Pelagibaculum spongiae: one gene and its partner. The main gene of each other region encodes a partner of the protein of the gene in region 2 in a complex. Links are inferred from orthologs where the notes say so. Each region holds a gene or a part of one and is shown on either strand. Other genes may lie near its edges. The genes, in order: uvrB and uvrD.

Region 1 (14,669 bases), on a different replicon or contig from region 2:
GAGACCCATCTCAGTGATAGATTCATCTAAATCATCGATCAGGCGAACCTTGAAGGTTTCACCACGATCATCAAAAATCTTTCTCGCCTCAGCTCTTGGCGTCATTTTTTTAACGACGTCATAGCCTTTACTAATCAACTCGGCCATACGCTTTTCCAACGCAGCCATATCGTCCTGAGTGAAAGATTCTGGTACTTCTACGTCGTAATAGAAGCCATCAGCAATCACTGGCCCGATAGCCATTTTGGTGCCCGGCTTGATCTGCCTTATTGCATGACCAATCAGGTGAGCACAGGAATGGCGAATGATCTCAACACCTTCCTGATCCTTGGCGGTAATTAATCTCAGCGTAGTATCGGTGGTAATGGTGTGACATGCGTCGACTAAAACACCATTTACTTCACCAGCAATTGTGGCTTTTGCCAAACCTGGACCTATGTCCATGGCAACATCCATCACACTTACCGGCCCGTCAAAACTGCGCTGACTACCGTCAGGAAGAGTAACTACAGGCATACTTGCTTGATCCTTAACTAAGGTGAGACTTTCAAATAAAACACAAGGGAGGGGATTCTATATAAAATGCGGTCTAAAGCGCAATCCAACTGAGTGATTGTTTTGCCCGCTGGGCCTAAATAAATGCAAATAATCGAAAAACCGAACGGTTTTGTTAGCTACGGAGCCCAAACAACTACAAAACTAGCGTAATTAACCGCCTTGGGGTTGTAGTAACCTGACAATACAACTCGATAAGCTGCATTTTCGCTTCATCTATTAACTGCAATCTTTGTAATCATTGGCGGTATGACCAACCACAACAGAACCATACGAACCGTCAAGATAACAACTACCGCAAACACTCTGAAACAACCGCTGCCAACTCGACCTTGCTACCACATCAAAAACGGCATCGATAGTAAGTCACACACACCTATGACACAAAAGACAAATTAACTTGAAAGAACAACCATCTATTCAAGATTACCAATAAATATTTTCAATGTATCTAAGCTTGACGACCAATCGCGTCAAACACAACACGCGTACAAGTGAATGTATTTACATTAAATAAATCAATAATTTATGAAGCATTAGCTACAGACAATCGATTTTAACTATCCCCCTCCACTATTGAACGACTAAATCGTCAATATGAAAAAAACCGCTCCCTTTTTTTTCACACTGGAGATCTTTAGTGCTGGAAAATAGATTTCCGCCTGATTACAATCTACAGCAAATGATAGATTCAATTTTTAACACACCACGCTATTTTTTAACACACCACGCTATTGAAAATATTTGGCACGATATTTTCTGCACCCCCCTTTTTTTGAAGGGAAAGCGACCCTCCCATTGTACTACTTACCATAACGATACAGAGGATCTTTTGCACAATAAAATTTATTTCCCGCATATTGATGGATTAAGGGCAATTGCTGTTATGGCAGTTATCATTTTCCATTTTAATGAAGGCCTATTGCCAGGCGGGTACCTAGGAGTAGATGTATTCTTTGTAATATCTGGGTTTGTAATTACAAACTACTTAAACAACACCCGCTGGAATAATACTAAAAGTTTTTTAGTTGATTTTTATCTTAAAAGATTCAAACGCATCTTCCCTGCTTTGGTGGTCTGCACTCTCGTCACCTGTGCAGCCATTGCCATCTTCGTAACAAGACCTGAAAAACTGATTTTTAAAACTGCAGCCATGTCTATTATTGGCATGACTAACAATTACTTATACTGGAAATCAAGTGATTATTTTTCTTTAGACAGCAGCCTCAACCCTTTCACCCATATGTGGTCACTAGGCGTAGAAGAGCAGTTTTATTTAATTTACCCAGCGCTGCTTATTTTTTCAGGATTAGTTCTAGGCACAAGAAAAAAATTAAGCCGCTATCGAACAACCTTGCTTTTAATCTTAATGGTAGCGTCATTTGTAGGCTATGAAATAACCCAAATAACAGACAAAAGCGCTAGCTTTTACCTATTGCCTTTCAGGTTATGGGAGCTGGGGGTAGGTTGCCTAGCCTATTATACCTATATCAATAAAAACAAAGGCATGCGGATTTTCGAGAACCCTTTGACCAGCTGGGTCGCATTATTTGGCCTGACGGCATGCCTTTATTTTCCAGAAGAATATCAAGCATTCACTACACCCCTGATTGTCATAACATCCGCTTTAATTATTTTAAGCGACTGCCACTCAAAGACTATTGTTAGCAAACTATTATCATGCAGCCCAATGGTTTGGGTAGGCCTCCTATCGTATTCATTGTATATCTGGCATTGGCCAATCTTGGTCCTTGGAAAGCACACCCTTGGGCTACAAGGAAAGACCGCTCCAGCGATCATCGTACTAATCCTATTCTTTTCAATCAGCTCATATTATTTAGTTGAACGCCCTCTCCGGAACATCAAATATAGTTTCAGCTTAAAAAAGCAACTGTCACTCTATGTTACTTTAATGGTACTCGCAGCTCTTTCAATATCTTCATACGCCCCAAGATTTTCAAAAAATTACAACAACATAATTGCTGATTTATACGAAATTGAACCAGTAATACCTTGGGGCGATGATGTAGATTGCCACGGAGAACTTGACCTCAGCCAAAAGAAAGATCCAGTAAAAGAGTGCTTAGAGCCGACTAGAAACAACGACAAGCCGAAAGCATTTTATCTAATAGGCGATTCTCATGCCGCGCAGTTTTATTTTATGGCTAACAAAGCGCTGGCAAAGACTTCATATCAAGTCAGATTTATAAATGACGGCTCTATTGATGGTATAATCAACAGAAATGAAAAATCAAAATCAATGCAGTACATAGTTGAAAATATCAAACCTGGAGACGTAGTAGCTTTAGCTTTCCACCGTGGACGACTAAACAATTCAAGAGACAAACACATACCACTACAAGAGATTGTAAAAGAAAACAAAAAATCACTCGCCTTTAAAAGGCATTATCTTGAATTTCAAAATAAGATCACCAACGCTGGAGGCGTCTCGCTTTTACTTCGAGACACACCACTCATGGCAACAATTGCAACAAGCCCTTCATGTAAGTTACAGGTTGAATACTTAGGCTCTAGCGTTTGCAACGTGTCCGCCTTGCAAGACCGACACACGAGGCGTCGCCAAGATATGGTTTATAACGAATTAAATAAAAAGCATTCTAACACTTGCACCTGGGACCCTTTGAATGTCATGTATGGAAATAACACTTCTATTGATGTCACAGATAAAAATGGCGAGTACATCATGTGGGACTGGAATCACATTACAAAGCAAACGTCGCTTGATCTTTCAAAAAACTTCCTGCCAGCCTTTCAAAAATGCATCAACAAAATTCAGATTGCAACTAAACCCTCTCAAGAGCCAGTCACACCTGAAACCAAAGTAATCTGACTATTACTTTTATGCCGAACAAGCTGATTGACCATCAAATCGGCTTGTTCGGCATACTCTTTTTTTATCTGAGCACGCAGAAAAACTAGAGCAAGAAATCCTCAACCGGCAATTTCATAAGTTCTGAATCGTCCAACCCTCTTTCTTCAGCTAAACGCTTAACCAAGTTGTACCCAACCCAGTAGCCAGCATATTTTGCATACTGCGCGACATCTGCACCTAAAAAATAAAGATTGAAGTTAAAAGATTCACTGTTTATTTCCGGCTTCATTTTTCGATAAATATCTTGCCAGTTCAATTCACTCATATCATTGAAAAGCGAAGACACTACACCGCCGTTAAAATTCCTTTCAAAATAACAGGCCAAGCCTTCGGTAATAATGTTATCAGCCAACGAATTTTCAGAACCAACTACAGCCATTCTCATGCAATGATGAACTTCATGGGCCAGCACCGAGCGGAGTTCTTTATTTATTGCTTCGACGATATCTTCTCTATTGCAATCAATTAGAATTTCTAATCTAAAGGGTGAAAGCGCATAACCGCCAATACCTGAAGGCGCGGGATCTGAATAAAAGGGGCTAAAAGTAATATCTACATCACTTAAGTCAAAGTGCTCACCAATCAAAGCCAGCGACTGCTGAGCAACTAAAGCAATGCTGTCGCGTACCTCACGACTGAAGCGCCCGGTTGAATTCAATATTGAAATATTATTATTTTTCATTTTTACAATACCTGGAAATTTGGAATAACCTTACTTGGGTAAGACGAGATATTCGGAGAATTCGTGTTACGGACTGAAAGCTTGTAAATGACACTCTCAGCCAGTATCTCTACTGGGAGCGCAGGCGGGCAGCCTGCAAAGTGCTGAAAGCACAATCCATTGAAAGATAAGTGCTTTACATTCAAATGCAGGCAAGCTGTCTGCGCTCCACGCGAAAACCTTGCAAAATTTACTTTTATTTTTATCGGCGATTAATTTAATGCTATCGTAGCGTAAGCAACCAGTCAACGAGCACGCATTAAGAAGATGCTTGCAGCTAGCACACCACCACTCACTCAACAAAGGACAATGCATGCTGGCAAATGAATACGGCTCTGGAAATAAAACCATCATCTTGATCCACGGCGGCCCTTCTCTTTTTGGTTATATGAAGTCTTTGGATGAGCTACTCGAGAATCAATACAAAATTATTGATTATGCCCAGCGAGGCACCTTTGAATCACCCGCCAACCAAAAAGTAACCATGGCGAGCCATATTACCGACTTAGCCAATTTAATTTCAAAGCACTCCAAAAAAGAAAAGGTTATTCTTATTGGTCATTCATGGGGCGCTAACTTGGCACTACTTGCCACTTCCGAGCATCCAGAGAAGATTGAAAAAATCATACTGCTTTCAACTGCAGCGCTTAATCAGCAGATCAGTGATTGGCATAGCGATACCTTAAACGCCAGATATAACAGAGCGACTAAGGAGAAGCTCGCTCTAATTGGCAAAGAATTAACTAAAGAGCTGACGGTAGAAAACAGAAATTCTTTAATGCAGCAGCGCCTAGCACTAACCAGCCCGTTCTATCACTTAAACCCAAAAACAGAGGAGTTGATCCCGGCGACAAAGTGGAATTTCACAACGTTCCTCGAAAGTATAAATTCTATTTGGGACATCATCGATGCTGGAGAAATTCCAGGCATTTTAAAAGCCATCAAAATTCCGGTAATTGCATTTCATGGCGATAGCGACCCGATTCCCTGCAAAGAAACATTTGCCTTTTTACGAAAGAATATTGACGACATTGAAACTCACGAAATAGAACAGTCTGGGCACTTCCCATGGCTAGAGCCAACTTCTCGCGATGATTTTTTGAAAGCATTAAAATTAAAGCTAGAAAAATAAAACACCAACACGACAAACAATACATTAAATTATGCTTGGCAGATATTGTTCAATAAAATACCAATACAAGTAAAGCCAATAAGACATAAAGATGAATATAGAATCGATGGAAATTCACGCAAACCGTTTACACAAAGGAACAATGGCAATTCTAGAAAAATTAACCGGAATGCCTGAGGACAAGATTCCATACCTCCCCATCATCGCTTGCTCAAAAGGAAAAACCCGCTGCTTCACCCCATCTGCGACACAAGGAGGGTCAAACCCTGAATACATAGCTTCCTACATCATCAACGGCGCATTCAGCCTTGAAATAAAGATGAAGTATTTACATGCATTGGAAACAGGCCATGAAATCAAAGGACACAAATTACTTGAGTTGTTTTCTGCATTAACTGATGAAACTAAACAATTTATCAGAGATGACATGTCTCGCATAACAAAGCAATCCCAACAATACAAAGAACTATCTCAACAGTTACGGCAACATGTAAAAAAATTCGAATGGGACGTACATAAGTTACTTTAAAACTCTGACCTTGCTTTTGAAAGATGGCGGTATTTGCACGAAGGGAAAGGAATGACATGGTTTGCAGGTTATGGTGAGCTACGAGAATGTCTAAGCAATAGAATTCAAGCCATCAAAAATAAAACAAAGCAAAAAAAGCCCGCTTTCTTGCGAAAGCGGGCTTTTAAAATTTGGTAGGACTACCCAGATTCGAACTGGGGACCTCTACCATGTCAAGGTAGCGCTCTAACCAACTGAGCTATAGTCCTAGATTGCTTCGCTGAGGCGACAATAGAATGCCTGTTCCGTCAGGAGCGAGGCGTACTATAATGAAACCGCCTCGCCGTGGCAAGCCTTTGCCAGCGCCTTTTTTGCACCCTTCATGACTTGATCGTTAAATAGCATGACGTAACCACCTGAGCTCAGATGATTCATTACATAAATTAACCGCTTGCTCAAATGCAAAACTGGCGTACTTGCCAGCACTTTACTTTTACACCCTTCATGACTTACCCACTAAAGAGCCAATCGTAACTGACTGAGTTCAGTTAATTCATTAGATAAATTGACTGCTTGCTCAAACTCAAAACTGGCGTATTTGCCAGCACTTTTTTTTGCACCCTTCATGACGTACCGGTTAAAGGGCGAGTCATAACTGCCTGAGTTCAGTTAATTCATTACGCATATTTGCTGCCTGTTCGAACTCAAAACTGGCGTATTTGCCAGCACTTTCTTTTGCATCCACCATGATCTGTTCGTTAAAGAGCAAGCCGTAACTGCCTGAGTTCAGATAATTCGTCACGCATATTTGCCGCCTGCTCAAACTCCAAATTAGCGGCATGAGCCAGCATTTGTTTCTCGGTCTGGGCAATTTTCTTATCTAGCTCTGCTGGCGAATGCACAATGTACTGGGCGGCAGTTTCTGCCACGGCACCGGAACGTTTTTTACTGTTTTTATTCCGCCCCTTGCCACCACCGACCCGCTGCATCACATCGGTAATTTGTTTTTTAATGCTACGCGGCGTAATGCCATGCACCTCGTTATAATCTTGCTGGACGATGCGGCGGCGATCGGTTTCGCTAATCGCTTTGCGCATCGAATCGGTCATCCGATCGGCATATAAAATACACTTGCCTTGCAGATTACGCGCCGCCCGGCCAATGGTTTGAATCAACGAACGCTCTGAACGAAGAAAGCCTTCTTTGTCGGCATCAAATATCGCCACCAGCGAGACTTCAGGAATATCGATACCTTCGCGCAACAAGTTAATTCCAACCAGTACATCGAACTCGCCCAAACGAAGATCACGGATAATTTCGATTCGTTCAACGGTTTCGATATCTGAGTGCAAATAACGCACCCGAATACCGCTTTCAGCTAAAAACTCAGTTAAATCTTCTGACATCCGTTTGGTCAGCGTGGTGATGATTACTCGCTCCTGACACTCAATCCGCAATTGAATTTCACCTAAAACGTCATCTACCTGACCGGTCGCAGGTCGCACTTCAACTTGCGGATCGAGCAAGCCGGTTGGCCGAACCACCTGCTCAACCGTTTGCCCGGCATTTTCCAGCTCGTAATTACCCGGAGTTGCCGAAACAAAAAGACTTTGCGGGCAGCGCTGCCAAAACTCTTCAATTTTAAGCGGCCGGTTGTCTAACGCCGATGGCAAACGGAAACCGTACTCCACTAGGGTTTCTTTACGCGAGCGGTCACCACGGTACATGGCACCGATTTGACCGATCATGACATGGGATTCATCAATCACCATCAACGCATCATCTGGCAGATAATCAATTAGGGTTGATGGCGGCTCGCCCGGCGCTGCACCACTTAAATGGCGCGAATAGTTTTCGATGCCCGAGCAATGACCAAACTCGGTCAGCATTTCCAAATCCATCTTCACCCGCTCATTTAAACGCTGGGCTTCGACCAATTTATTGGCTTTTTCTAAAATCGGTAATCGCTCGGCCAGTTCGGCTTTAATGGTTTCAATCGCCGCCATTACTTGCTCACGCGGTGTGACGTAGTGACTTTTCGGATAAATAGTTAATCGCCCTACTTTGCGAAGTGATTCGCCGGTTAAGGGGTCAAACCAACTGAGCCGTTCAATTTCATCATCAAATAATTCAATTCGAACCGCTTCTTTTTCCGATTCCGCCGGAAAAATATCAATCACATCACCGCGCACTCGGTAATTGGCCCGACCAAGCTCAACATCATTTCGAGTGTATTGCAGCTCGGCCAGTCGACGCAGAATTTTCCGTTGATCAATTTTTTCACCGACTGAAATATGCAGCATCATCGACATATAAGACTTAGGATCACCCAAACCATAAATTGCCGAAACCGAAGCGACGATAATGGTATCGGATCTTTCCATGATCGCTTTGGTGGCCGACAAACGCATTTGCTCAATGTGCTCGTTGATCGATGCATCCTTCTCGATAAAAGTATCTGACGCGGGCACATAGGCTTCTGGCTGATAATAATCGTAATAAGAAACGAAATACTCAACCGCATTTTCGGGAAAGAATTCTTTCATCTCGCCATACAATTGCGCCGCCAGCGTTTTATTTGGCGCCATTACAATGGCCGGCCGATTGGTTTGGGCGATGACTTGCGCGATGGTGTAGGTCTTGCCTGAACCGGTCACACCTAGCAAAGTCTGACTAGCCAAACCATCGTCCAGCCCTTCTAATAATTGTTTGATTGCTTCAGGCTGACCACCTGCAGGCTTAAAATCTGAATGAAGCTTGAATACACCGCTCACGATATACAACCACCTGTTTTGTTTGCCGAGCGCATCATATCTTCGTATGATCGAACGGTTTCGTTTCCATTAACCCGCAGTATGAGGATGCCGCTTTGAACCTGAAGCTTTCCAATCGAGTAAAAAACGTCAAGCCATCCCCCACCCTGGCAGTCACTGCCCGTGCCGCTGAGCTTCGCGCTTCTGGCAAGGACATTATTGGACTAGGCGCAGGAGAACCGGATTTTGACACGCCAGATCATATCAAAGAAGCCGCCGTTAAAGCGCTGGCCGATGGCAAAACAAAATACACCCCGGTTGATGGAACCCCAAGCCTAAAACAGGCAATCATCGACAAATTCAAGCGTGACAATGGTTTTGATTATCAAGCCAATCAGATTTTGGTTTCTTGCGGCGGCAAGCAAAGCTTTTTCAATCTGACCCAAGCGCTGATTAATCCGGGCGATGAAGTGATTATTCCTGCGCCTTACTGGGTTTCTTATCCAGATATCGTGCTATTAGCTGATGGTGTTCCTGTTGTTGTAGAAGCCCCGGTTGAACAGGCTTTTAAAATCACTCCAGAGCAGTTAGCTGCAGCAATCACTGAAAAAACTAAGCTGGTGGTCATCAACAGTCCATCTAACCCAAGCGGCAAGGCTTATACATTAGCCGAGCTGAAAGCTTTGGGCGAAGTACTGCTTCAGTACCCAGATGTAGTGGTTGCCACCGACGATATGTATGAACATATTTTGTGGGCTGACGAGCCATTCGCCAACATTTTGAATGCTTGCCCTGGGCTTTACGACCAATGCGTTGTAATGAACGGTGTTTCTAAAGCCTATTCAATGACGGGTTGGAGAATTGGTTATTGCGCTGGCCCTCAGCCGCTGATTGCTTCTATGAAAAAGATTCAATCACAAAGCACTTCTAACCCAACCTCAATTGCCCAGTGGGGCGCAGAAGCGGCACTTAACGGCCCGCAAGATTGCGTTAAAGAAATGCTGGAAGCCTTTGAAGTTCGCCACAAGCTGGTACTGGACGGTTTGAATGCAATTCCTGGGGTAAAAGCGATCCCTTCTGACGGCACTTTCTATAGCTTCCCTAGCTTCCATGAAGCAATGGAAAAGAAAGGCTTTAAGAATGATCTCGATTTAGCAGAGTATCTGTTAAATGAAGCCGGCGTGGCATTGGTTCCTGGTTCAGCATTTGGCACACCGGGTCATATGCGCCTGTCATTTGCCACTTCAGAAGCGATTTTAAATGACGCATTGGCAAGAATTCGTAAGGCACTGGAAGTTTAATTTAGCTTTCCTGACCTAAGAAACCTAACCTAGCGAAAAATTGCGAGCTCCGTAGGTCATCATGAGTAAAGCGAATGGCGACAATTTTTATTGTCACGTTTCGCTGCGCTCAAGGTGACCTACGATTAACACCTAAAAAATCGAACCAGCACTCTTGATACACATCTTGTTTTGTATACAAAAATACAACCTGCAACAAATCAAATACAACAGATTTCTTGTCACAGATTGATTCAATTCACTTGACCCACTTCGATTAGCAAGTAGAATATTTTTGTGCCCTTAAAAAGCACCAAGCATTCCCTGATAGCTCAGTTGGTAGAGCAAATGACTGTTAATCATTGGGTCACTGGTTCGAGTCCAGTTCGGGGAGCCAAATTTAAAAGCGAAGCCATGAGGCTTCGCTTTTTTTTGCTTGCTGTTTTCTTCTCTCTTAATAGCCCACCGCTTTAAATAACTCAGCTTCCAAAAAGTCAAAAAAATCATCTATCAACCCTGTCGAGAAAATATTGATACCAAAGCACACGGTTTGCCGCCAATGACCTGTAATCTGGCCTTATTTTGCATTACCTCAATTTCGATAACTGGTTAACTTTGTTGAATAACAATAAAAACAACAAAAGGAATTGTGATGAAGTATTTGCTCGCCATTTGCCTCAGCTTTTCTCTATTGGCCTGCGCAGGGTCAGATCAGAGCGATTCGAAAAATAGCCAAGGTGACGGCAACATCGACACTCCACCCATTGATTTAGTCAATCAACCTGTAGAAGTTCTTTTCGAAGAATCCGTAAAACCCGGCCACTGGCAAAGGGTTGAACTAGCCGACACTTATTGCGGTGACGGCAGCCAATACAAATTTTTTGTAAACCTAGATGCCGAGAGCGATGACTTGTTAATCGCCTTTCAGGGTGGCGGTGCTTGCTGGGATTACGAAAGTTGCACCGGTCAAAATGGTATCCGTGGCGCAGCTAACCCCAACGGCATTACCGACAATTTTATGAATTTCCTTGATATGGATAATGGCGGCAGTTTCTGGGGCGCTTCATCTCCAATGGTGCTGCAAAATCACCCGTGGCATAAAACCGAGCCAGCCAAGTGGAACAAGGTATTTCTTCCTTATTGTACTGGCGATGTGTTCGCCGGAGATAAAGAGCTCAGCTACCCAGATCCTACTGGTGAAAACCCTGATTTACAGTGGAAGCACGCTGGCGCAACCAATACATTACGAGTTATTGGCTGGCTAAAACAGAAATTCACTGAAGTTGATCGAATGATGACTTATGGTTGCAGCGCCGGTGGCGTTGGCGCGCTGGCTCATTACCAGTCATTGCGAAAGCACATCAATCCAAGAATCGGATTTATGCTAAATGACTCTGGCCCGCTATATCCAGCTCAATTAGGTGATAATAGCTGGCAACTACATCAGAAAATTGCCGATAGCTGGAATATCACCACCATGCTTAATGCCGTATCTGCTGATATTCCCGGTATTTCAACCGATAATATCGGTAATATAAATCAAGCATTGGCTATCACTTGGCCACAAGATCGATTAGCTCACACTCAATTTACCCGTGACGCTAATTATTCTGGTTATTCCTATGAGCGGTTTTTTAATCTTCAACCAGGTGACGAAGAAATCCACCGACTATGGGGTGAAGACCAACAAAATCTAATGGATATTTATGACCAATACGAAAACATGGCCTATTTTATTCCATATTTTCGCCCATTCAATGAAAGTCATTGCACCAGTATTCTTGACTTTACCGACACTCAAATCACCGGCACCGATAATGGTGACGGAAAAATGATGCACCTAGGCAACTTCATTAATATATTGCTTGATGAAACCCAGCCACTACAAAGTCACTTCGAAGCAGCTGACCCTGCAGAACTTGAGCGTAAGTCACTGTATTGGGAATTAATGATCGCCTTAACCGGCATCGGCGGCGAAGCACCTGCAGCAGACGAAGAAAGTCAAAGCTCTGGAGCAACTCAAGCCAAGAGCTTCACTCTTGAGCAGTTAACCGCTTTAGGGCCATATCGCCCACAAGAATAAATATTGGCTGAACAAAAAAAACGGGAGCTATTAAAGCTCCCATTTTTACGAGTCGCTTTTCAAAAATTAAAAATCAACTGGTTCCGACCAAACCATTTTCTCTTACTCGAAAAGTTTTCAGCATAATCACGATAATATCTCTAGCATCCATGCCAACCTGTTTGAGTTTGGGGTAATTGGCCATATCCACGGTGCCCTCCAATTCAATATAAGGTCTGGCGGTTGAGCCAACCTTTGCATCAGTAGTCACCCAGCGGAATTCCAGACCATCTTTTGCATAGCGAGCATCACTCAAAAACAAACGCCCTGAACGCCCTGCCAAATCCAGGCTTTTACTGGCAAAAAGACCGAGTAGCTTTTGTGCCATGCCGTAGTTTTCATTTAACTCTTCTTTGTTTCGCATCACTTTGGAAAGCATCTGAAAACGATCATTTTTACCATTCCAGTACACTGTACGATAATGAGTTTCACCGCCCGCTTTAGCGACATTTAATGTGAATTCAGGAGTTAAGCAGACCCCTAGCTGGTTATGCGGCCATGGTAAATAACGCATCGATTTAGGATGAACAGATATATCTCTGAGGTAATCTTCATACTTTCTCTTATAAACTTTATCTGCAGCAGGATAAACCCCATGGTAGTCGCCACCAATCGCACTTAAATTAACTGACTTGCCAATTTCCGGAAAGTCCATATAGAAATAGCCATTAAGGAAGTTATCCTTACTACCCGAACCGAACTCATCATAAAAAAAAGACTCACCAACAATAATCTGCGTATCTGGTACTGATTTTACCTGATAGTAACTATCATTACCTTTTTCACGATGAACATAGTCAAGCCACCTCTGGTAGCGATCATCACCAAGAAACAAGCCCTCTTTACCTTCATGCAGATCCTTCCAATAAAAAGAGATATCCCCGTTGCCATACATCACATTAGCCATCTCCATCGTATCGATCAGATCCATCTGATAACGACCCAAACAGACATTAGTAAAATCCAACCCTAAATCTTCATCAATCTGCTCATCCATAGAACCAGCACATCCTTGTAAAAAACAAACAAATAACAGCGCCAGTATTATTCTCATACCACCACCTGACATTTTGATTTATAAGACTCCCGCACAATCTCTTGAATACGAGATGTGATTTCCTTGGACACCTGATGATCAAGAAAAAACGTCTGATGACCTTCTTCAACCTTCAAACCTATTGAAATTAAAAAACCATTTTCAGATCTCGCGTCTCCTCCAGATCCTTTAGGTACCGTTCCATCACCACCAGCCCACGGTGGTAACAATTCAATCAAAGAAATACCTGGTATTTTTCCAGTTATACTTTCGCGACCAGCCCAATAACTTGAACGCAAGCTTGCTTTTTTGACTGCCTGGTAGTTCTTTTCTTCTTCTTTATTTACCACTTCTTTATTCCCTGCAGCAAAAAACCATTTATGATTATCATTGCTTATTATTTCCCATGAAGAATAATTACCACTACATCCACCTCGCTCCAACCAGATACAAACATCATAAGATGGCATTTCGGAATTCTCTGAGTAAAACATTGTCGTATCATTGTGAAACTTTCCTCCTAAAACACTCCAAAATCGACCTGCAGCAACTATTCTTCTCATGTAATTTTTCTTAACAAGCTCGATGTTTCTAGGGATCTTTTCAACCCCCACAGATATCAGCTCATCAGAAAACAATGAATACCACTGAGACGTGGTCTTATAAAAGTCATATATTTTCTCTCTTGGATAGGCATCAATCAGACTATGTTCTTTTTTATGACGATCAACTAACTTCAACCATTTGTAATCTGGCTGTATAGTTTGGTACAAATGATTTGGTAGCAACTCAAGTCCACCTTGGCAAAAAGCCAGCATTGCAGAAACTTCAGCAGCATTTTTACCTAACACAAAACCTACACCACCATCATAACCACAATGGGCATTTCGATAAGCTGTTGCAGCACCATTAGTCGGCATAGCACCATGAATCATAAAAACGGGAGCTATTAAAGCTCCCATTTTTACGAATTGCTTTTCAAAAATTAAAAATCAACTGGTTCCGATCAAACCATTTTCTCTTACTCGAAAAGTTTTCAGCATAATCACGATAATATCTCTAGCATCCATGCCAACCTGTTTAAACTTGGGGTAATTTGCCATATCCACCGTACCCTCCAATTCAATATAAGGTCTGGCGGTTGAGCCAATTTTTGCATCTGTGGTGACCCAGCGAAACTCCAGACCATCTTTTGCATAGCGAGCATCACTTAAAAACAAACGCCCTGATCGCCCTGCCAAATCCAAGCTTTTACTGGCAAACAGGCCGAGTAGCTTTTGTGCCGTGCCGTAGTTTTCACTGAGCTCCTCTTTGTTTTTCATTACATTTACATTAATTTCAAACCGATCATTTTTACCGTTCCACCAAACGGTTCGGTAATGCTTCTCACCACCAGCCTTAGCAACATTTAAAGTAAAATCAGATGTTAAACAAACACCCAGTTGATTGTGGGGCCAAGGCAAGTGAAGTAGACGATCCAGATCATCTTTCGCCGGATGCAGCAGTTTTTTAAATTTATTTCGGTATTCAGAATCACTTGCTAAAAAATTACCTTCCGTGCCAGACAATGCTAACCTGGCATATACTGCACGATTTAATGATGAAAAGTCTTTTAGCAAAAAACCTTTCAATAAAAACTTCTCACCCTCATCGCCATATTTATTTTCAA
Region 2 (14,701 bases):
AAATCCGAGGGTTTTAGCCCCTCTTAGGCTAAGCGGATGATTTTCAAGATCAATAAACTTACCGATAATTTGAATCTTTCTCTATAGAGAGGGTTCTGGCAGGAAAAACATCGAATAGCACCTGTATCCGTAGAAAAGCATCAGAACCTTCTGAGAATAACGACGTCGGATGGCGCTACGCTTATCCAACCTAGGTGAACAACGTCAGCTGCTCGGGCGCTTGCTGATCATCAACATCCAATCTCACACCAATGCCTAACAAACGTACCGGTTTTTCACCCCGAGCATGCCCTTGGCGAATTAACACCTGGTATTGCTTAAGCTCGCCTTCTTGCAGCTGGTTTTCAATCGTGGTGGTGGTGAAGTCGTTAAAACGTACTTTGGCAAAGCGACCTTTGATTTTATAGCCACTGTCTTTTTCTAGATATCGCCGCAACCGTCGGTGCAATTGCTCTAATAGTTCGGGCAATTGGTCTAGACAGTTTTCAACGCCTAAAAGATCAATGGGGTAAGTGTGCTCAATGCTAACCGACTTATGAATCCGGCTAATTTGCACCGGTCGATCATCAATCCCGCGGCACAATTGGTGTAGTCGTGAGCCAAATCGGCCGAACCGCTCCGTTAACACCGGCAGCTCAAAATCACGCAGGTCGCCGCAATTGAGAATGCCCATCGCATGCAATTTGCCAGCAGTTACTTTACCGACGCCGAAAATCCGCTCGATTGGAAGCTGCTTAACAAAGGCATCGACTTTTTCCGGGGTCACTACACACAAGCCATCGGGCTTATTCCAGTCAGAAGCCACCTTGGCCACAAACTTATTCGGCGCTACTCCGGCAGAAATTGTAATGCCAACTTCTTTACGCACTCGGGCGCGAATTTCTTCTGCGATTAAAGTCGCGCTGCCGTGGCAAGCATTGCTTTCGCTGACATCGAGAAATGCTTCATCTAAAGAGAGGGGTTCAACTAAGTCGGTGTAGTCTTCAAAAATACGGTTAATCTTTACCGAAGCTTCACGGTACTTATCCATATTGCCCGGCAATATAATCAGATCCGGGCACAGCTGTAACGCTTTGGCACTATTCATTGCCGAACGAATACCAAACTTTCTCGCTACATAGTTACAGGTCGAAATCACCCCACGCCGATCCGAACTGCCGCCAATTGCCACCGGCAAAGCACGTAGCTCAGGATTATCGCGAATCTCAACCGCTGCAAAAAAGCAGTCGCAATCGCAGTGGATAATCTTTCGAGGGTGATCAGACATTTAAAAGCTCTTCGCTGTTATATAGAAGCAGCGTGACCGCCAACCAACGATCACTGTAAACAAACACAGGCTCGCTAATCTAGCCAATCTAGCCATAGATCTTTAAATCGAAAACTAATCGACAAAATTTCATTGATGATACCCCTTATCATTATAAAAATTTTGTAGGTTGGCGATGTCGAGAGAACAAATTTCCGCAACCGTTTATGTCTGGTTGCCTTATGATCAATTTAATAAAACGCGTGATTTATTTGGAAACATTGGTAGTTACGGCCATGCAGCAATGCAAATTTTAGAAAATGATGAAAGCGCTCGACTACATAACTATGTCAGCTGGTGGCCTGATGGCCATGCAGGAAAAAGTAGTATTTTACCTGGTAAGAAATTTGGTGCCCAAAAGAACATCTCACTAATGGAAGATAACAGAAGTGAGCGTGTTTCTTTAGGGCAAATAAGTCACCAGGAACAATGGAGGCTACTATCGCTGGATCAAAATAACCCACAAGTTATAGAAAGCCTTGTACACGGTAATTATGCCCATCGATTTTTAGGTTTAGAGTGCTCCGAATGGGATTACGATGATCAAGTGGATCAACAAGTCCTTAAATTTCTAAAAAACATGTTTCATTTTAAACATGGTGCAGGCGCTTCGAAACAATTCTTAAAGCCTTGGTCATACAATCTGTCTGGCTTGAACTGTCGAGCCATGATTGAAGAATGGGCCAGCATTCGAACCAAACCTGATGCACACTACCGAACGTTACGTAAAAACTGCTCAACAATTGTTGCTAGGGTGCTACGTGCCGGTGGCATTGATCAACATACTAGTTTTGGCAATCGGCATCATTTGGTATGGACCCCCCAGATGATTTTTAATTTGTGCCAGCAATATCAAAAAAGACAGGCTAAACGCAGAAGATAAAGTACCGAAATTAGCTTTAGTCGCAGCACTTGGTTTGAATGATTAACCTGCCCAAAAGCTCAACACATGTAGGTTTGATAAGCCAAAGGCGCAATCAGACACCTTGGTATTTATTGCCAGATATCTGATTTCGTTAACACTCATCAAATCTACAATGTGAAATTTATCAACCCACTAAGCTCTCGACAAGAACGTCTGCAGCTCTGGATTGACGTTAATCTTCTCGCCGGTTGAAATATATTCCGGCACCTGAACCACAGCACCATTTTCCAACGTAGCAGGTTTGGTGCGCTTATTCTGACTGGAGCCTTTCATGGCTGGCGGAGTTTCGACAATTTCCAACACCAGCGAGTTAGGTAGCTCAATGGATACTAGTTGATCTTCAATTAATAAGCCGAACATACCTTCTAATGTGTCAGACAACCACTGCGCCTGGTCGCCCAGTACTTCAGCGTCGAGATAAAACTGCTCGTAGCTTTCTAAGTCCATCAATACATAGCTGGCGTCTTCTTTATATAAAAACTGCACCGGCTTTTTTGATGTGTCGATCGGCTTTAGAAAATCATCACCGGTGAAGGTTTGATCGACTTTTTGCTTTTTTAACAGATCAGTAAAACGACACTTATAAAGAGTTGCTGCGCCACGTGCTGATGGGCTGTGCACTGTAATATCTTTTAACTGACAAGGCTGACCATTAATATCAACCACTTCACCGCGCTTTATATCGCATGCTTTAGGCATTATCTTTCCTCTGGACTGGCAGCCTTGAAACGACTTATTCGGCCAGTCTAAATAGCTAATTCTGTTTTGTCATTGCAATAAGATAAGCCAGTTATCATTCAATGCTGACTTAACCAATTAATAACTGACAAAAATTTATTTAATTTGGTTTTTTGATTCGGTTTTCTACGGTTTTTTGCAATGTGGTGCATAACCTTGGGTTTTCGCTTGGCGATAAAGCGCTGTTGCTTGATTCATTTGCTTTTGCAAATCAGCAATACGACTTTTATCGGTCGGGTGCGTTGATAACAATTCAGGCACCGATTTTCCACCGGATTTTTGCGACATCAATTGCCATAAACGAACACTTTGTTGCGGCTGGAAACCCGCTTTAGCCATAATATCCAAGCCAATAATATCTGCTTCGGTTTCATTAACCCGGCTATACGGCAGTGCAATTAATAAGTTAGCCGCCGTGCCAACGCCTTGCGCGAGACTCTTGCCGCCCTGCTTTTCGGCAATTTTTACCCCAAAGCCAATCAAACTTTGTGAAGATAAGCGCTCATTGGAATGATCTGCCAGCACATGCGCCAATTCATGGCCAATTACCGCAGCCAGTTGATGTTGGTTTTCTGCTAGGTTGATCATGCCATCATAAACGCCAATTTTATTACCGGGCATGGCAAAAGCATTCACATCGTCTGATTCAAAAACCACCACCTCCCACGATTGGCGACTCCAAGGCAGTGGTAATTGAGCAATCAACTTATCGGCGATGCATTGTACATATTGGTTATCTTTAGCAGCGTTGTTGATTGGCTGTTGCTGTTTCATCTGCCTGAACTGCGCCGTGGCGATCTCGGCCAGCTGCTGGGAGGAATAGAGTTTGAACTGTTTTCTGCCGGTAGGCGAGGTAGCACAACTGGTGAGCATGACGGTGGCTGTTACAACAGCGACAGCCAAGGCAATCTTAGGAAACTTCAACATAAGCCAATCTACATCTTCAGAAGACGCACATTATAGCGCTATCACTGTAAATCTATACCTAAGCCACCTCAATATGTCTGATTAAGTCGTAGCGATACCTTAATTACACCGAAGAATTCGTCAGCTGCTCAATTGGGATTAAGCACGCTTGGCCAATTGCAGTTCCAGCCACTCTGGTGGTTGTAGCAGCATTTCCATTAACGAAGCCATAATCGCAGCCTTGCGGCGAATATAACCTTGGCAAAGCTTCTTCAGCGCTTCTTCATCCGGCTGCCAATCCAAAGCCTTGGCAATTAATTGCAGTGCTTCAATCGCTAATTGAAAATTAGTGGCGGCGGAATGTTCAAACCATTGATGCGGCAATCGAAGTTGCTGATTTTCAGCATTCGACGAGTCGTCAGTAAGTTTTTCATTAAAAACCGCTTCTTTGAAGATTAAGGGTTCAGCAAAACTTTTTTCACCAAAGCTCCACAACTCATTCATGGCTGTCAGCATCATCGCTTCTATTAATGGTGAAATATCTAACTTACCCGCACCCCATGATTCAAATAACCCAGAAGCATCGGTGCTATAGCGCGGCAACTGCCACACTTGGTCGCCACAGTAAGCTGATGCAAATTCATTAAAGTTATGATGCGGTGTTTTTTGTTTTACCGGAACTGCCAGCTGGCTTAAAAGCTGCAACCCTTGTTCCAGTAGATTTTGTTGGCTTTGATCTACCAGCGGAATTTGTTGTTCAATTCTTTTGCACAAAACAGGTAGGTGCAAGGAAAATACTTGGCCACGCCACAAGCTACTTATAAAACAACGTTTTTGATTAATTGAAGGCGTGTTTTCTGTCAGAACCGACCAAGCATCTTGTACCATGATGATTGAATCGAGTTGCGCCAACATTGCTTGCTCCAATGCTTCACGCCATACAGAGGGTGCACTATCGGTGAGTGCACGAAAAACAGGCAGGCTGATTGATGCCTGTCTTGGATCGCCATCCATGGCTTTCTCCAAAAAAATAGGGCTAATTATCTAAACGCCAGATAACACATTGTAAAAGTTTTAGTTTTCACTTCCACCTTTTAGTGTAAACCGCGCTTTCATTATTGATCGATAATATGTACAAATATTTATCGTTCAGTTTTGGCTAAGCGTTACTCTAAATCTGGGTCGGTTTTGTTTTTAGTCTTATCTTTACTCTTGCTATCAAAGCGAACGCCTTCGTACATTGCCTCAATTTCCTTACGGAATTTTTTCATGATCACTTTACGGCGAAGTTTTAGCGTTGGGGTAATTTCACCCAATTCAATTGAAAACTCATGCGGAACCAAGGTGAATTTACGAATTTTCTCAAAACGCGCCAAACCTTTTTGCAGCTCTTCTAATCGCTGCTCCATCACATCCATAATATGAGTATGTTTTAGCAATTCTAGCCGATCATGATATTTGATATTAACGCTCTTGGCGTAATCTTCCAACGAATCCCATGCCGGTACTATTAATGCAGAAACAAAATTTCTCGCTTCGGCAATAATCGCCACCTGTTCGATCAGATCACCACGGGCAACCTGACCTTCAATACGCTGCGGTGCAATGTATTTGCCGCCGGAAGTTTTCATCAATTCCTTGATGCGATCGGTTAACACCAATCGACCCTGCTTGTCGAAATAACCGCAATCGCCGGTATGGAACCAGTCATTCTTCATCACTTCATCGGTGGCATTTTTACGCTTGAAATAGCCGCGCATTACATTGCCGCCACGAACAATAATTTCGTCATTTTCGCCGATACGAACGTCTATTCCCGGCAATGGGAAACCAACATGACCAGATTCCCAGTTACCGTCATCGGTACAGCAAACGGTCGCTAGGGTTTCCGTCAAGCCATAACCAATTTTTACCGGAATACCGAGCACCATAAAGAATGATTGCACTTCAGGGTCCAATCGAGCACCACCACATGGCACCATTCTCAATCGGCCACCAAGCGCTTGTCGGACTTTTTGAAAAACTAGCTTGTCCCAAATTTTACATCTGAAATTAAGCTTTTTATCCACAGTACCCTTGCGCTTATGCTCCAGCTGCAGCAAACCATCAGCCATGGCTTTTTTGAACAAACGCATCTTCAAGCCACCTGCTTTATACGCTTTGGCCTGAATACCATCACACACTTTTTCAAGGAAGCGCGGCACGGCGCACATGGTGGTCGGTTTAATTTCAGGCAGCAATTCACCGACTTTTTTCGGATCGGCACAGGTTGCTACTTCGCCACCACAAGTCAGTATGTAATGCGCCCAGGCACGTTCATAAACATGGCTTAATGGCAAGAAACTCAAAGTTAAATCTTCTTTGCCAACCTTTAAGCGTTTGTCGTGCATTTCGAAACTGTCTGACATGTTTTCGAAATCCAGCATGACGCCTTTTGGCACACCGGTGGTGCCTGAGGTGTAAATCAAAGTAGCCAAATCACTTAGTTGCACCTGCTCAATTCGCAGGTCAACTTGCTCTTGTAATACTTCGCTCAAGGGACTGATTAAATTGCCTAGAGGACGTGCTGCCGGACACGAACGAATATCGATGCCCTTAGACATCGGCACCAGTTGTTCGACACAACCATCTAACAATGGCAAGGCGCGATCAAACTCTTGTTGCACGCCAGTAAACAACCAGCGGATACCAGAATCGTCGGCAATCTGTGCTGCTTGTTCGGTGGTACTGGTTGGATAAATCGGCACCACAACTAATCTGGCGAGCATGCCTGCAACATCCACCAACAACCATTGCGGTGAGTTCCAAGCATAAATACCGATCATTTGGCCTGGTTCTAGGCCACAACGGATCATCTCTCCGGCTAATTGATTAGCCCGTTGCCAAAACTCCCGCCAGTTCCACTGGTGCCATTGTCCATCGGACTTCCAGTGCAACACCGGCTTATCTGGTGTTTCAGCAGCCCGTTGCTGCAGCAAATGAATCGGGTGAATTTTTATTGAATGCATGGCGCTATCTACTTAAAAGCCAGTTTGCAGCATAACGCGCAGACTAACCGAATGGTTGATCAGCGTCAGTTGTAATCAAAGCAACTGTCGGCTTGGCGATAAAGGGAGATATACCCAATCCACTCCAAAATCCTCAAAGGGCTGGTTTGGGTATAAGGGATACATCACCGAATGAAATATCTCGATGCAAGATCTGTTTTAACCAAACTAGCCAATAAAAAATGGTACTGGTTTGCTTTTTTGAATTAACAATTTGGCTAGTGATTTAATAACAAAGCCATCATCAAAACTAAGATTGATTTTATCTGTGTTTTACTCGAGGAATTTTAGCTCTGATAGATGAATGTAAAATATAAAAACCAGTACTTTTTTCATGTTTTGAATGCTACCGAAATATCTACAGCAAGCGATTCAATCTTTACAAAAAAACCAGCACACCGTTTAACTGCGGCGACTGGTTTTCAAATAGCCCATACAGGCAGCTATTATGTTTGATCAGTTTTCACACCAATAACAGCTGCCATGCACTTCATTAACTTAAAGTTTCTAGCTTGGCGTAAGACAGTACTAACCATTTATCACCGGCATCATCGAAATTAACTTGAATACGCGCCGAAGGGCCATCGCCTTCAATATTAATCACGGTACCTTCGCCAAATTTCTTATGTGCTACTCGGCTGCCTAAGGCGACGCTGCCGGTATCTTGCGGTGCAAACATCGAAGACTTAACCACCGGCCTAGACACGCTGCCACCCAGTCGAACTTCGTTTAATAACTCGGCAGGAATTTCACGAATAAAGCGCGATGGCGAGGTGTAATTCTCCTGTCCATACATTCGACGAATTTCGGCATAGCTTAAATTAAGTTTTTGCATTGCCCGGGTCATTCCGACGTAACACAAGCGCCGTTCTTCATCGAGGTTGCCATCGTCCAACGACATTTTATGTGGGAATAAGCCATCTTCCAGTCCACATAAAAAGACAATTGGAAATTCCAAACCTTTAGCCGAGTGCAAGGTCATTAACTGAACTGCATCATCATGATCGGCCGCTTGGCTTTCACCCGCTTCTAACGCCGCATGGGCTAAAAATGCATCAAGCGGACCCAGTTCCATGCCTTCTTCATTGGCTAAATCCGGATCAAAACCACGACAGGCATTAACCAGCTCCTGTAGGTTTTCAATTCTTGCCTGACCTTTTTCGCCTTTTTCTTTTTGGTAATGCGCTTGCAGACCAGAGTTTTCAACCACTTCTGCCGCTTGCAAATACAGCTCGGCCCCTTCGCAATTAACACGAAGTTCTTCGATCAAATCAAGGAAACCTTTTAGGGCTTTAATGGCTCGTGCTGTTAATGCTTTGGCTTCAATTAATTTTTCAGCCGCTAACCACATGGTGAGCTCTTGCTCACGCGCCAATTCACGAACCGCCTGCACCGTGCGATCACCGATGCCACGAGTTGGCGTATTAACTACCCGCTCAAACGCTGAGTCATCACCGCCATGGGCAATTAGCCGTAAATAACCCATCGCATCTTTAATTTCCTGGCGGTCAAAGAATCGCTGACCACCATAAATTCGATAAGGCATTGCAGCTTGAATTAATGATTCTTCTAATACCCGTGACTGGGCATTAGAGCGATATAAAATTGCGATATCTTTTCTGGGGCTGCCGTCGCGCACTTCCTGTTGAATTCGATCAACGATATAACGCGCTTCATCTAAATCATTAAATGCTGCATATAGTGAAATTGCTTCGCCATCGCCGTCATCGGTCCACAGCTTTTTGCCCATTCGCTCGGTGTTATTTTCAATAACAGCGTTAGAAGCATTCAAAATATTGCTAGTGGAGCGATAATTTTGCTCCAATTTAATGCTTAAAGCATCTGGGTAGTCACGAGAGAATTGTTGGATATTCTCAATTTTTGCACCCCGCCAACCGTAAATAGACTGGTCATCATCACCTACCACAAACAGCTTACTGTTTGGGCCGCACATTAAACGCAACCAGGCATATTGAATGGTGTTGGTATCTTGAAACTCATCGACCAGAATATGCCGGAAGCGACCCTGGTAATGATTTCGCAGCTCAGTATTGTTGCGCAGGGTTTCTAACGAGCGCAGCAATAACTCAGAGAAATCGACCATGCCACCGCGATCACAAGCCTCTTGATAAGCCTGATAAATCTGCAAATGCGTCTGACGATGAAAATCGTTGTAAGTCTCGATATGTTGTGGTCGAAGACCTTCTTCCTTGCTGTTATTAATAAACCACTGCACCTGACGCGGTGGCCATTTACTTTCATCCAGTCCGGCTTCCCGCATGATTCGCCTGATCATTCGGTACTGGTCATCGGAATCAATAATTTGAAACTGCTGTGGCAAATTGGCTTGCTGCCAATGTTGGCGTAAAAATCGATGCGCCAGACTATGGAAAGTGCCTAACCACATGCCGGCTGGCGATACACCTGCCACCGACTCCACTCGACCGCGCATTTCTGCTGCCGCTTTATTGGTAAAAGTCACAGCAAGTAATGACCAAGGTGAAACACCCACACCACCAGAGGCGGTCAAAAAAGCGATTCGATGCACCAGCACCCGGGTTTTACCCGAACCCGCACCGGCCAATACTAGGCAATGCTGTTCTGGCGCGGCGACTGCGTCTCTCTGCGCCTTGTTAAGATTGTCGAGAATCGGGGATATATCGTCCATCGGGTCCGCCTTTATGGAGCCAGTTTAATACTCAATTCGCCAAGTCCTGATCACTATTTTGCTAGCAGGCCCTAGAGCCTGACCGATTCTACCAGCAGATAACCTCTGGATAAAATCACAGTACCAGTTAGCACTCACTTTCAGCTAAATATCGGTAAGTTACATAACAAATCAATTTGTTACATTTTGACCCGCCGCTTTCTAAGAGTATATTTCGGCTATCGTATTTCCGGAGATCTGAATGCCCAAAGCTTCTAATCAAGCTTATTCCAGCCCGTTACTTCCTGATTTTGAACAGTTAGCCAACCAGTTAGCTGATGGTTTGTATGTGGTCGATAAGGACAGGCGTATCTTATTTTGGAATCAAGCAGCCGAATTAATCACGGGTTTTTCTGCAGAAGAGGTCGTCGGACGGCATTGCCATGAAAATATTTTGCGACATACCGACCAAAAGGATCGAGCGGTCTGTATTAATGGCTGTCCGTTACTCGCAGTGATTGAACGCGGTAAAAAGCATCGTTGTCGTTTATTTCTCAAGCACAAGAGTGGTCGCAAAGTTGCGGTTGAAGTGCGCACCGCCCCCCTGACCGATCGTGATGGGGAAATCATTGGTGCAACAGAGATTTTTAGCGATATCTCACGTCAGCTAAGCAATGAAACTCGCCTTAAAAAACTGGCAGACCAAGCATTACTCGACGAATTAACTGGCTTGCCTAATCGCCGCCATCTACTTCGAGAGCTCAGCCTTCGCTGTGCTGAAATGCATCGTCATAAAATTAATTTTGGCTTGCTATTTATTGATATTGATCATTTTAAAAACATTAATGATAAATACGGCCACGATGCCGGTGACCTAGTGCTAAAGCAGCTATCAGATTATTTAAGTCAAGCATTACGAAATAGCGACATGCTAGGCCGTTGGGGTGGAGAAGAGTTTGTCGCGATCATGCCCAGAGTCAGCCCACAAAAATTGAAAATCATTGCCCAGCGCTTGTCTGATATCACTCGTGGCACATTAATTGGTATTAGCTCGCATCATTCTGAAAAACCATCAGCAGCAGACAATCTGGATATTATTTGCACCTTGTCTATCGGTGCGACTATCTCATGCTCAACTGACTCGCCCGAGACGATTGTTCGCCGAGCCGATCAATTAATGTATCAAGCCAAGCTAGCAGGCAGAGATAGTATTATTTACGATTTATAAAACATTACAATGATCAATAAATTTCTGCCTGCTTTGATGATTTATACCAATTCAGTAAATCATCTTTCCGCTTAAGTTCGTCAACTACCTAAAAAAGCCGCTATTGATTAATTAGCTACTGGCTTTGTGAGTTTACTCACAACGATTCAGCCCAGCAAAGACCAGACTTTTGCTGTGTTATTCAAGGAAAAGAAAACTCAGGTTATGGACAACCGAGCATATTCGCTGGTCTACACCAGCACCGCCACCGAAGAAATATCTGCCGAACAAATCCGCCAGCTATTACACAGCGCACGTCCTAATAATCAGCGGATCGGAATTACCGGCATGCTGCTTTATTGCGAAGGATTATTTATTCAGGCAATTGAAGGTGAGCAGCAACAAGTTGAAGCGCTATATCGTCGCATTTGTGAAGATCCTCGCCATCATATGGTCACCACTCTACTAAAGCGGCCCATCGAAAGACGCCGCTTTAATGAATGGGAAATGGGCTACTATGGCCCCTATGCTGATGACCTAGCAGACGAAGCTGGCATTACCGATTTTCTGACCGTGGGCCTGCTGCGCGATGAATTAATCAAACAACCATCCTTGGCAATGAAGCTGCTAATGAGCTTTCGCCGCCATAGCGTTAGAGCTTGATCTCCTCGCTTTAAAACCACCGCTTCCAACACTAAATCTGTGCCGGTGATTCAATTCACCGGTAAATCACTATCGGTAAACTGATTCGCCGCAGTTACACTGGACCAATGAAAAATCTGCTACAAAAACTGATTCTAAGACTGGCCGGTCAATACCGAGATCTGTTCGAGAAATTTTGCTATGGGGTGATTTTATTTGCCGCAGGCATGCTGATGTATAACGGCTATCAAAATGGTCAACCTGAGCCAGAGGACATCTACGCATTAGTGATGTTATTTGCCGGGCTATTGTGGAGTTTGTGGTTTTGGCTACGAATCTTAGCTACTCGATTTTTAAGACTTATCTCTTGATCATAACTCGTTACCTATTTTGAAATTCCAGGTTATTTTTAGCCACCTATATTCAAGATTGATGGCTAAGGAAATAACTTATAATCAATAAATAATTTCGAGTAGCAATTAATTTTCATCACTATTTTTTATCAAACTTTTATCAAACACCACCCACAAGGAAGTCGCTGTGATCGATGATCTTGAAGCACGCATTATCTACCAAAAAAACGGCCTTTTAGTTGTAGATAAGCCTTTTAATATCCCCACTTCTGGACGTTCACTAGATGACGATGACTGCCTGCAATATTGGCTGATGCAGCGACATGGAACAATGGTATGGGCAGTTCACCAGCTTGATGCAGACACCAGCGGCGTTAACCTTTTTGTTACAGAAAAACGGTTGGTTTCTATCTACAAAAAAGCACTCGAAGACCATAATTCAGTGAAAGAATACTTGGCCATTGTTCATGGAAATCCAACCTGGAATCAGTGCGAAGAGTTTGGCGCAATCGGCAAGATTGATCAGCGAAGCCTTGGCATTACACCCGATGGAAAAAGTGCCCACAGTCAATTTACCGTCACCAAAAAAGGCCCAGAGCATTCGCTGGTAACGGTCAACATATTCACCGGTAGGACCCATCAAATTAGAATTCATTTAAGTCACCTCGGCCACCCAATAGTGGGAGAAGAATGGTACTGCAACCCGCCTTGCAACAGGCACCCTCGCCAGGCACTTCACTGTCATATGGTTCACCTTCCCCAAATGGAACAAACATTTATCGCACCTTTGGCAACCGATCTGAAACGACTCGCAGATGAGCTTCAATTGTAACTAGAACATAGCCCGATAATCCGGCAATATACTTGAGCAGAAAGCAACCACACTTAAGACAGACCCAAGCATACCTATAATTTCCAGCAGCTGAAATTCATTTTCAATAAGTAACTTAGCCAGCTGAGTTAAATTGGAAATAAGTTAATCCACCGGCTCGTTAATCCGTTTGAAAAGGATACATCACTATGAATTTAGAAAAATCTAAAAAAAGAATCTCTAAAAAAGCCAAGGCAGGATTCAAGGGCTATCCAGCAATCGCCATCACCTATTACGGACCGAATGAAAAACTGGCTACTGAAGTACACCTTGAATTTGTCGCAGAAGAAGGCAAAGAGCCTCAAGTTGAAACCTTCACTACCGAAAACGATATTCGTGAAGATGAAACCATCCAATCTGTCATAGTAAAAATGATTGAACGTTCGGGTGCACTGTCAGTTACGTTGAGCGAAGATGTGAAACTCAAAGCTGTGTAGTAAGACTTTTCAATCCATTCCTATCGCCGTATAAGCAGCTAATTTCGGTGATTTTCTAATATTAACTGGTGTAAGAAGATTCTGAAAATTTAAGTTTTTTGGTTGGTATTATTTTTTGCTTGGTATTAATTGTTGCTTGGTATTAATTGTTACGTAAGCATTCGCATAAGACACTTACATTGTCGGGTACGCCGTAAGCTTACCCGGGTTTATATGCGACATGTTTGTTCAATAATGTAAAAACAAGTGCAACGATTAATCGTATGCATATGTGTTTTCTAAGATGCGAGTTTTTCGTTATTTAGAAACCAAACCTTTCAACAATAAAAACAACCAACTAATCACCCCGACATTTTTGAAAACAATTGAATCACCGCCACACCTGAAACAATCAATGTCATGCCGACAATCGCTGGCCAGTCTGGCACTTGTTTATAAATAACAACGGCAATCGCGGTAACCAGTACAATGCCCATTCCCGACCAAATCGCATAGGCAATGCCTACCGGTATGGTTTTTAACACCAGAGATAAACAATAAAATGAAATAGCATAACCAACAACCGTCAGGCTGCTAGGCCATATTTTGGAAAACCCATCAGATGCAACCATTGCATTGGTTCCGATCACTTCAGCTACAATCGCAATCACCAAATAAACATATGCCATTAAATACTGCTCATTTATTAAAATTAAAATTCATATTTTAAATACCATATTCTTTATCGACCCGAGCAATCCGCACTTTATAACTGGCATACCATTTTTCTCGGCCCAGTTTTTGCGCTTGCAGATGATCGACATTGGCTTTCCATACCTTGATTGACTCCAAATCTTTCCAGTAAGACACGGTAATGCCTAGTGCTTCTCTAGCAGATTCCACACCCAAATAGCCAGATTGCTGCTGTGCGAGTTCAACCATGGTATTGGCCATATCGGAATAACCATTTTCAGCTGAATCTGGCTGCAGCAATGAGCTAAAAATCACCGCGTAATAAGGTGGCTTCGACGTTTGTGCAATTAACGGTTCATTAACAAGAGACATAAATAACTTGCCTAATTTTTATAATGATTAAGCCAACCAGCCTAAGCTGTGCCCATATTTAGCTAACATGCCAAGGCACATCACAACCACAATTACTCGCAAGTATTGAGGGTTAATCTTCACCAGAAAATGGCTACCAACCCAGGCCCCTATAAACTGGCCAACCATCATTAATAGGCCTGCTGCCCAAACGACTTTCCCTGCGATTAAAAACACTATTAAGGAAGCAATATTGGTAGCGAAATTGAGTGTTTTAGCAATCGCGGTTGATTCAATCAAACCTTGGCCTCGTAACGATACTCCAGCCAAAGCAAAAAAGGAGCCGGTGCCCGGGCCAAACATACCGTCGTAACCGCCAATTATTGGCACAACAAATCGGCGGTAGCTTTTACTGGCGACCTTCTGTAACTTTGCTACATTATTTTTTTTGCCTAAAGAAGGTGAACAAATAAAATAAATAGCAATCAATAATAAAACTAACGGAATAATAAAATTCAAAGCATCGGTATTAATAAACTGAACGGCAATAGTGCCTGCAGTTGAACCAATAAACGCCGCTAGCATTAATAAGCGAACAT

Evidence for each region.
Region 1: the proteins of uvrD (region 2) and uvrB are in contact, whole or in part, in a crystal structure (PDB 7EGT), measured with the Thermus thermophilus proteins. The link is inferred for Pelagibaculum spongiae from one-to-one orthologs. Residues at the interface, in WP_096412145.1 of Thermus thermophilus: His654, Arg656, Phe657, Gln666, Asp668, Glu669, Lys680, Arg681, Leu682, Ser683, Lys685, Tyr686, Ala687; in WP_096411307.1 of Thermus thermophilus: Glu23, Leu25, Arg26, Asp27, Gly28, Glu29, Arg30, Phe31, Arg55, Glu326, Asp327, Phe328, Glu379, Ser382, Gln383, His398, Gly400, Arg401.

What each region holds. Positions count from the first base shown.
Region 1 is NZ_QDDL01000001.1:162,866-177,534, forward strand. What follows is about bases 6,076-8,993. They hold uvrB (excinuclease ABC subunit UvrB), read right to left. Parts: upstream 8,584-8,993; coding sequence 6,568-8,583; downstream 6,076-6,567. Other genes in these bases: DC094_RS00770 (pyridoxal phosphate-dependent aminotransferase), read left to right, coding at 8,679-8,993. Outside these bases: thrS (threonine--tRNA ligase), read right to left, coding at 1-516; DC094_RS00740 (acyltransferase family protein), read left to right, coding at 1,196-3,406; DC094_RS00745 (DUF2268 domain-containing putative Zn-dependent protease), read right to left, coding at 3,492-4,130; DC094_RS00750 (alpha/beta fold hydrolase), read left to right, coding at 4,483-5,301; DC094_RS00755 (hypothetical protein), read left to right, coding at 5,393-5,830; more of DC094_RS00770, read left to right, coding at 8,994-9,863; DC094_RS00780 (pectin acetylesterase-family hydrolase), read left to right, coding at 10,495-11,925; DC094_RS00785 (hypothetical protein), read right to left, coding at 11,999-13,018; DC094_RS00790 (hypothetical protein), read right to left, coding at 13,015-13,962; DC094_RS00795 (hypothetical protein), read right to left, coding at 13,993-14,669. UniProt on the Escherichia coli protein: The UvrABC repair system catalyzes the recognition and processing of DNA lesions. A damage recognition complex composed of 2 UvrA and 2 UvrB subunits scans DNA for abnormalities.
Region 2 is NZ_QDDL01000014.1:34,810-49,510, reverse strand. The notes cover bases 7,004-9,953. They hold uvrD (DNA helicase II), read right to left. Parts: upstream 9,591-9,953; coding sequence 7,416-9,590; downstream 7,004-7,415. Other genes in these bases: DC094_RS20395 (sensor domain-containing diguanylate cyclase), read left to right, coding at 9,832-9,953. Outside these bases: dinB (DNA polymerase IV), read right to left, coding at 191-1,267; DC094_RS20425 (hypothetical protein), read left to right, coding at 1,443-2,189; elongation factor P-like protein EfpL, read right to left, coding at 2,364-2,930; DC094_RS20415 (M48 family metallopeptidase), read right to left, coding at 3,096-3,896; DC094_RS20410 (hypothetical protein), read right to left, coding at 4,035-4,889; DC094_RS20405 (AMP-dependent synthetase/ligase), read right to left, coding at 5,042-6,883; more of DC094_RS20395, read left to right, coding at 9,954-10,797; DC094_RS20390 (BLUF domain-containing protein), read left to right, coding at 11,002-11,439; DC094_RS20385 (hypothetical protein), read left to right, coding at 11,547-11,789; DC094_RS20380 (RluA family pseudouridine synthase), read left to right, coding at 11,959-12,603; DC094_RS20375 (hypothetical protein), read left to right, coding at 12,792-13,079; DC094_RS20370 (DMT family transporter), read right to left, coding at 13,421-13,747; DC094_RS20365 (antibiotic biosynthesis monooxygenase family protein), read right to left, coding at 13,785-14,123; DC094_RS20360 (TSUP family transporter), read right to left, coding at 14,151-14,701. UniProt on the Escherichia coli protein: A helicase with DNA-dependent ATPase activity. Unwinds DNA duplexes with 3'-5' polarity. Translocates on single-stranded DNA with 3'-5' polarity. Initiates unwinding more efficiently from a nicked substrate than double-stranded DNA.